2 regions of the Shinella sp. HZN7 genome follow, and region 1 is predicted to be linked to the other one. Evidence: riboswitches for the same ligand, from Rfam matches in the RefSeq annotation. Region 1 holds a riboswitch; the other holds the start of a gene.

The links. Region 1 has a riboswitch for S-adenosylmethionine ahead of metA (homoserine O-succinyltransferase). Riboswitches for the same ligand answer to the same signal wherever they lie in the genome.
Region 2: linked by a shared signal. The riboswitch ahead of shn_RS00580 (O-succinylhomoserine sulfhydrylase) and the one ahead of metA (homoserine O-succinyltransferase) in region 1 are both predicted to bind S-adenosylmethionine.

The regions. Positions count from the first base shown of each region.
Region 1 is NZ_CP015736.1:3,918,606-3,922,942, forward strand. Features, by position in the region: gene shn_RS18945 (aldose epimerase family protein) at 1-480, opposite strand, end outside; gene shn_RS18950 (GNAT family N-acetyltransferase) at 578-1,030, opposite strand; gene metA (homoserine O-succinyltransferase) at 1,034-1,957, opposite strand; SAM riboswitch at 2,017-2,094, opposite strand; gene shn_RS18960 (hypothetical protein) at 2,195-2,443, opposite strand; gene shn_RS18965 (ABC-F family ATP-binding cassette domain-containing protein) at 2,574-4,337, opposite strand, start outside.
Region 2 is NZ_CP015736.1:118,947-123,283, reverse strand. Features, by position in the region: gene shn_RS36240 (hypothetical protein) at 1-18, shown strand, start outside; partial or broken gene shn_RS00590 (ATP-binding cassette domain-containing protein) at 24-206, opposite strand; gene shn_RS00585 (2'-deoxycytidine 5'-triphosphate deaminase) at 394-1,503, opposite strand; SAM riboswitch at 1,664-1,742, shown strand; gene shn_RS00580 (O-succinylhomoserine sulfhydrylase) at 1,786-2,970, shown strand; gene apaG (Co2+/Mg2+ efflux protein ApaG) at 3,097-3,489, shown strand; gene shn_RS00570 (Hsp33 family molecular chaperone) at 3,674-4,337, opposite strand, start outside.

The sequences.
Region 1 (4,337 bases):
CTCATAGACGACGGAGAGCACGCCCTCGCCGGAAAGCCTGTAGGTGCAGGTGATGGCACAATTGCCGGGATAGCCGGCGCGGCCAGCAGGGTCGATCAGCGACAGGGTGACGACGTCGGTGTCCTGTGCGGCGATGCGCCAGTTCTGCCGACCGATGCCGTCTCTGCCGCCATGCAGATGGGTGACCCCACCCTCGTTGCATTCGAGCTGGAAATCCGCGTCGTCGATCGAGAAACGCCCGTCCTTGATGCGGTTGGCGCAGCGCCCGGGCGTCGCGCCGAAATAGGGCGAGTGATGGAGATAGCCGGCAAGGTCCTCGAAGCCGAGCACCAGCGGCGCATCGTGCCCGTCAAGCCGAAGGTCCTGGATGACCGCCCCCCAGGTGAGGACATGCGCCACCAGCCCGCCGCCGGCAAGGCGGATCCGCTCGACCGTTTCGCCATTCTCCAGGCGCCCGAAGATTTCATTTCCGCTGCCCACGCTCGCCTCTCCTCCGCTGGTCGCCGGTCCGGCGCGGCAACCTGCTGCAATTCCCCTTCATCCGCAACAGAAAAGTCATACTTTTCGACGGCCCTGTTCAGAAGGATTTCTGGTAGATGATGAAGGGCGTCTTGTCGGCGATGCGGTCATAGAGCTGGCGCGCCGTCGTGTTGAACGCCTGCGTCATCCAGTAAACCTCGGGCGAGCCCGCCTCTTTTGCCTTGGCATAGACGCCTTCGATCAACGCCCGGCCGATGCCGGAGCCGCGCACGTCGGGATCGGCAAAGAGATCCTGCAGGTAGCAGACATTGCCGATCGTCCAGCAGGAGCGGTGGAAGAGGTAGTGCGCAAGACCGACGGGCTTGCCGTCGAGCGTGGCGAGGAGGCCGCGATACTCGCCCTCCGATGCCTTGCCCGTCAGCCGGGCGAAGGTGGTGGCATAGACCTCCTCCGGCAGCACCGTCTCGTAGAAGGCGAGATAGGCGGTCCACAGGCGTCGCCATTCGCCTTCATCATCTTCATGCAGCGGGCGAATGACGACACGGCTCATGGGTCAGGCTCCGGTTCCGATCTTTTCCAGATCGTAGGGTGTGGTCTGGTAGATCTCGTTGATCCAGTTGCCGAAGAGCAGATGCGCATGGCCGCGCCAGCGGTTCTGCGGCGGCAGCGACGGATCGTTGTGCGGGAAATAGTTCTTCGGCAGCTTGATCGGCACGCCGGCCGAGACATCGCGGAAATATTCGTCGGCGAGCGAGGTGGAATCATATTCCACATGGTTGAAGATATAGAGGCGGTTTCCGGCCTGCTCCCGCACGAGGCAGACGCCGGTCTCGTCGGAATCGAGCAGGATGTCGAGCTCCGGCACCGCCCGGATGTCCTCGATGCGGATTTCCGTCCAGCGCGAGACCGGCACCTCGAAATTGTCGGAGAAACCGTTGAGATAGACCGACGAAGGCTTGCGGTTGTGATGGCGGTAGACGCCGAAGGCCTTTTCCTCCAGCGTGTGCTTCGGCACGCCGTGGAAATGATAGATCGCCGCCATCGCGCCCCAGCAGACATTCAGCGTCGAATGAACGTTGGTCGTAGTCCAGTCGAGGATCTGCTTCATCTCGTCCCAATAGGTGACGTCCTCGTAGTCGAGCGTCTCGACAGGCGCGCCGGTGATGATGAAACCGTCGAACTTGCGGTGCCGCACCTCCTCCCACGTATCGTAGAAGGCGAGCAGGTGCTCTTCCGACGTATTCTTCGCCCGGTGTCCGCCGACGCGCACCAGCGACAGCTCGACCTGCAGCGGGGAGGCGCCGACAAGGCGCGCCATCTGCACTTCCGTCTTGATCTTGTTCGGCATGAGGTTGAGCAGCCCGATCTGCAAGGGGCGGATATCCTGCCGGATCGCCACCGTCTCGGTCATCACCCGCACGCCCTCGTTGACGAGGGTTTCGAAGGCGGGAAGCGTATCGGGAATCTTGATGGGCATGTCTCACTCGATCGAAAAACAAAACCGGCCGCAACAGTGTCGCAACCGGTCCACGGAAGGTTTTTCCTCGCGCGGCCCTTTAGCGACTTGTTTAACGTGGCTGCAAGCCGGCCGGCCAAATCACCACGAGCCGTTTAAATAGCGCTAGTCAGGCGATGAATCAATCCATGGCCGGAAACGGGCAAGGCCCGGATGCGACGGGCATCCGGGCCTTGCTTCTACAAAAAAGGCGGCAGCTCAGTAGTAGCTGTAGTAACGCTTCTTGTAATAGACCTTGCCGCCCCAACCGCCGCCCCAGCGATGGCCGTAGTAGCCGTCATGGTGGCGCTTGACGCGGTAGTGCTTCTTGTAGCCGTGATGGCCGTGGCCGTAGCTCTTCCAGCCGTAGCTCTTGTGGCCGTAACCGTAATAGCCGGCCTGCGACGGGGCGGCGAAGGAAACAGCGGCGACGACGGCGACGACGGCGGAAATGACGAACTTGCGCATGGGACTCTCCTGATCTCTTCCGGGTTACAGGATGAGCTCCTCTCATCCAGTGATCAGACTGTCCCATATTGCCGGGCACGGCGCTGTTCCGGATGGAACACGGCCCCGGCAACCCTGATTTCGAGGTCGCCTACCCTTCCAGCTCCTCGCGCAGCATTTCCAGTTCCAGCCATTCTTCCTCCATCGCCGTCAGGGATTGGCGCAGCTTTTCCATCTCCGCGGCCAGCCTGTTGAAGGTGGCGGGATCCTTGGTGAAGAGGGCGGGATCGGCCATCTTCGCCTCGCGGGCGGCGATCTCCTTCTCCGCCTTCTCCATTTCCTTCGGCAGGTTCTCCAGGGCGAATTTCTGCTTGTAGGAGAGCTTCGCCTTGCCCCTGTTCTCCGCCGGGGCCGCGGCGGATGTCTCGACCGCCTTCGCCTTCTCGGCCTTTTCCGCCTTGCGCTTCTCCTCGATCGCGCCGCGGCGCTGCGCCATCATGTCGGAATAGCCGCCGGCATATTCGATCCAGCGACCGTCGGGACTTTCCGGGTCGGCGGGTGCGATGGTCGAGGTGACGGTGCGGTCGAGGAAGTCGCGGTCGTGGCTGACGAGCAGCACGGTGCCGGCAAAGCCCGCGACGATCTCCTGCAGGAGGTCGAGCGTCTCGATGTCGAGGTCGTTGGTCGGCTCGTCGAGGATGAGGAGGTTTGTCGGCCGCGACAGGATGCGCGCCAGCATCAGCCGGGCGCGCTCACCGCCCGAGAGGTTGCGGATCGGCGTGCGGGCCTGCTCGGGCTGGAACAGGAACTCCTTCATGTAGCCGGTGACGTGCCGCTGTTCCCCGTTGACGAGCAGCGTCTCGCCGCGCCCGTCCGTGAGGTAATGGGCGAGCGTGTCGTCGAGGTTGAGGTCCTCGCGGCGCTGGTCGAGCGTGGCGATCTCCAGGTTCGTGCCGAGCTTGACGGTGCCGCTGTCGGGCGCCAGTTGCCCGGTCAGCATCTTGAGCAGCGTCGTCTTGCCGGCGCCGTTCGGGCCGACGAGGCCGATGCAATCGCCGCGATGCACGCGGATCGAGAACGGCGCGACGATAGTGCGCTCGCCATAGGCCTTGGTGATCTTCTCCGCCTCGATCACCAGCTTGCCGGATTCCTGCGCATCGGAGGCGCTGGCCTGCACGCTGCCCTGCGGCCCCTTGTGGCCGCGATAGCGGGCGCGCAGATCGTGTAGCGCGCCGAGGCGGCGCATGTTGCGCTTGCGCCTTGCGGTGACGCCGTAGCGCAGCCAGTGCTCCTCGCGCTCGATCGCCTTGCCGAGCTTGTGCTGCTCCAGCTCCTCGGCCTCCAGCACCTCGTCGCGCCAGGCCTCGAAATGGCCGAAGCCGCGGTTGAGCCGCCGCGACTGGCCGCGATCCAGCCAGACGGTGGCGTTGGACACCTTTTCGAGGAAGCGGCGGTCGTGCGAGATGACGACGAGGGCCGAGCGGGTGGACTGCAGCTCGCCTTCCAGCCATTCGATGGTCGGAAGATCGAGATGGTTGGTCGGCTCGTCGAGGAGAAGGATGTCCGGCTCCGGCGCCATCACCCGGGCCAGCGCCGCCCGGCGCGCCTCGCCGCCCGACAGCGATTTCGGGTCCTCGCTGCCGGTAAGCCCGAGATGTTCGAGCAGATAGGTGACGCGATAGGGATCGTCGCTCGGCCCGAGGCCCGCCTCCGCATAGGCCGCGACCGTGTCGTAGCCGTCGAAATCCGGGGCCTGGTGCAGGTAGCGGATGGTCGCGGAAGGATGACGGAACACCTCGCCGGACTGCGCCTCGGCAAGGCCGGCGGCGATCTTCATCAGCGTCGACTTGCCCGAGCCGTTGCGGCCGACGAGTGAGATGCGGTCGCCCGGCTCCACCTGCAGGCTGGCGCCGGC
Region 2 (4,337 bases), 880 kb from region 1:
CGCCGGATCGCCGGCTAGGCGGGGCGGATGGCGCCGCCGTCCAGTTCCTCCAGGCCGGCGATGGAGCGCAGCAGCGTGCTCTTGCCGCAGCCGGAGGGGCCGAGGAAACAGACGAATTCACCATCGGCGATACCGAGGTCGATGCCCTTCAGCACCTCCAGAGCGCCAAAACCCTTGCGGAGATTCTCGATGCGGATCGATGCCAACGACGTCCTCCCTGCCGGCGAAACGTCCGGGCTCCCCAGCTATTGTTAAACGTTTATATCATAATAAAAACGTTTAATTTCGTTTGTAAAGTAGAAAATGAAATGGGTAGGACGCCCTGCCGAATCTCATCGGCACGACAGAGGACCGGCCGCGATGCGGCCGGCGCAAGCCCTTGCGGAAGCGGTATTATCCGGCGCGGAAATGTTTCGACAGCTTCAGGCCCTGTGCCTGATAGTTGGAGCCGAGGCCGGAACCGTAGAGGCCTTCGGGTGCGTCGAGCATGTGCTCGTAGACGAGGCGGCCGACGATCTGGCCGTGCTCGAGGATGAAGGGCACCTCGTGGCTGCGCACCTCCAGCACGGCGCGGCTGCCGGAGCCGCCGGCCGGGGCATGGCCGAAGCCGGGATCGAAGAAGCCGGCATAGTGCACGCGGAATTCGCCGACGAGCGGGTCGAAGGGCGTCATCTCGGCGGCATAGAGCGGCGGGACGTGCACGGACTCGCGGGAGACGAGGATATAGAACTCGTCGGGATCGAGGATCAGCTCGTTGCGGCCGCGGCTGAACAGCGGCTCCCAGAAATCGAAGATGTCGTGCTGGTTCTTGCGGTCGACATCGACGACGGAGGTGTGGTGCTTGCCGCGATAGCCGATCAGCCCGTCCGGACCGGTGCCCTTGAGGTCGATGGAAAGCGCGATGCCGCCGCCGGAGACGTTCGGCGTCTCGCTGGCGACGAGCGTATCCGTGCCGTGGAGGGCAAGCAGTTCGCTTTCGCCGAGCAGGGCATTGCCCTTGCGGAAACGGATCTGCGACAGGCGCGAGCCGCGGCGCACGACGATCGGGAAGGTACGCGGCGAGATTTCGAGATAGAGCGGACCGGAATAGCCGGCGGGGATCTTGTCGAATTCCTGGGCGCGATCGGTGATGACGCGGGTGAAGATGTCGAGGCGGCCGGTGGAGCTCTTCGGGTTGGCCGACGCCGCCAGCTCCGCCGGCAGGTCCAGGCTTTCCATCAGCGGCACGATGTAGACGCAGCCCGTCTCCAGCACCGCACCGTCGGTAAGGTCGATGACGTGCAGTTGCAGGCGGTCGAGCTTGTCGGCGACGAGATGGGACGGCCCCGGAAGGAAACTCGCCCGCACGCGGAAGGCTTTTGCGCCGAGCCTCAGGTCGAGGCTCGCCGGCTGGATCTGGTCGTCGTCCAGCGCCGTCTCGCTCTTCAACCTGCCGCTATCGAACAAGCCGCGAATGGCGTTGTCCGCCAGAATGCCCGTGCTGCGCGTCGCAGAACCACCCATCGTCATACCGTCCCGTCAGAGCAGGGGCCGGATGGTCCGGCCGTCTGCTTTCGTATCGTTTCTTCCGAAAACCGATGCCCACATTTCGGAACAATACCCGGAAGGCCCGCACAAAACCAAATGCCGCCAATTGACGCAAGCGCGGGGGCGCAGTATTAGCAGATTATCCCGTGGTGATTTGGCCGGCCGGCTTGCAGCCACGTAAAACAAGTAGCTAAAAAGGCCGGGTTCGAAACCGGCCTGCTTTTGCGGCCGGTTTTTTTGTTTGAAGGCGACGATCACATGAGCAAGTCCTGGCGCCCCGCCACCCAACTCGTTCACGGCGGAACCACCCGCTCCCAGCACGGCGAAACCGCCGAAGCCATCTTCCTGACGCAAGGCTTCGTCTACGACACCTCGGCGGCGGCCGAAGCCCGCTTCAAGGGCGAGACGGACGGCTTCATCTACGCCCGCTACGGCAGCCCGACCAACGACATGTTCGAAAAGCGCATGTGCATGCTGGAAGGCGCCGAGGATGCGCGCGCCACCGCGTCCGGCATGGCCGCCGTCTCCGCCGCGATCCTCTGCCAGCTCAAGGCCGGTGACCATATCGTCGCCGCCCGCGCGCTCTTCGGCTCCTGCCGCTGGGTGGTCGAGACGCTCGCGCCGAAATACGGCATCGAATGCACGCTGATCGACGGCCGCGACCTTGCCAACTGGGAAAAGGCGATCCGGAAGAACACCAAGGTCTTCTTCCTCGAAAGCCCGACAAACCCGACGCTGGAAGTGATCGACATCGCCGGTGTCGCCAAGCTCGCGAACCAGATCGGCGCCAAGGTCGTCGTCGACAACGTCTTCGCGACGCCGCTCTTCCAGAAGCCGCTGGAGCTCGGTGCCCATGTCGTCGTCTACTCGGCCACCAAGCATATCGACGGCCAGGGCCGCTGCCTCGGCGGCGTGGTGCTTTCCGACAAGGCGTGGATCGACGAGAACCTGCACGACTATTTCCGCCATACGGGCCCGGCCATGTCGCCGTTCAATGCCTGGACGCTGCTGAAGGGCATCGAGACGCTGCCGCTGCGCGTCAAGCAGCAGACGGAGAATGCCAGCCGCATCGCGGACTTCCTCGCCGACCGGAATGAGGTCGCCCGCGTGATCTATCCGGGCCGCAAGGACCATCCGCAGGCCGACATCATCGCCAAGCAGATGACGGGCGGCTCGACGCTCGTCTGCTTCGAGCTGAAGGGCGGCAAGGACGCAGCCTTCGCGCTGCAGGATGCGCTTGAGGTCGTGAAGATCTCCAACAATCTCGGCGACGCCAAGAGCCTCATCACCCATCCGGCGACGACGACGCACAAGAACCTGACGGACGAGGCACGCGCCGAGCTCGGCATTTCGGCCGGCACCGTGCGCCTTTCGGCCGGCATCGAGGACAGCGAGGACCTCATCGAGGATTTTGCCCGCGCGCTCTCCAGCATCAAGTCCTGAGCCCTTCGCCGTACCGATGGACAAATGCGGAAGCACCGGCCGGGGAGGCCGGTGCTTTCTTTGCTTATCCTTGACGAAACCACATTCGTGTAGAATAGCAGAAGCTAATCAGTTCAAGGCTTGCCCATGTATCGTGCGCTGACCCGCGACATCGAAGTGACCGTAGAGCCGTATTATCTGGCCGACCAGTCCGATCCCGACGACAGCCGCTATGTGTGGGGATACCGGGTGGTCATCGCGAACCATTCCGATGTCGCCGTGCGGCTGATGACGCGCTACTGGCACATTACCGACCAGAACGGCCAGGTCGACGAGGTGAACGGACCCGGCGTCATCGGCGAGCAGCCGGTGCTACGCCCCGGCGACACCTACGAATATTCCTCCGGCTGCCCGCTCGAAACACCCTCGGGCATCATGTTCGGCCGCTACCGCATGGAAGCGGAGAACGGCGAGGCGTTCGATGTGGCGATACCGGCGTTCTCGCTCGATACGCCGGGGCAGGCGCGCACGCTCAACTGAGGGCGGCAAGAATTATCCCTCATCCGGCCTGCCGGCCACCTTCTCCCCGCAAGCGGGGCGAAGGGACCAGACCGCATCGTTTTCCTGACATCGTTGTCGTGGATGAAGACCGGAGCCTTGCATCCTTCCCTTCTCCCCGCTTGCGGGGAGAAGGTGGCGGCAGCCGGATGAGGGGCGAGGCCCCTTACTGCGGCAGGACTTCCGCCGCTTCGAAGCGGTAGGTCGTCGAGCAGAATTCGCAGGTGACCGCGATTTCGCCCTTGTCATCCGCCGTATGCGCGATCTCCTCCGCGCTGAGGCCGGCCAGGACGCCCTTCAGCTTCTCGCGCGAACAGGAGCAGCGGTCGAAGACCTGCTGCGGCTGGTAGACGCGCACGCCCCGCTCATGGAAGAGGCGGAACAGCAGCCGTTCGGTGCCGACATTGGGATCCGTCAGCTCGTCCGCGTCGATCGTCTCGACCATGGCCTTGGCTTCGGCCCAGTTGTCGTCATCGGCGATCTTGTGGCCGGCCTCCTCGCCGTCGCCGCCCGGAAGGTCGGCCTGGCGCATGCGCTCCGGCGCCTGCGGCAGGAACTGCGCGACCATGCCGCCCGCGCGCCAGCGATGACGCGCCTTGCCGGCGGCATCGCGGTCGTAGAGTTCGGCGACGCCGAGGCGCACCTTGGTCGGGATTTGCTCCGACTGGCGGAAATAGACGCCGGCGATCTCCTCCAGCGTATGGCCGTCGAGCGGCACGATGCCCTGGTAGCGCTGGGTATGCGCGCCCTGGTCGATGGTGAAGGCGAGAATGCCCTTGCCCAGAAGCTCGTGCGGCTCCGTCGCGCCGGCCGCAATCGCGGCATCGAGC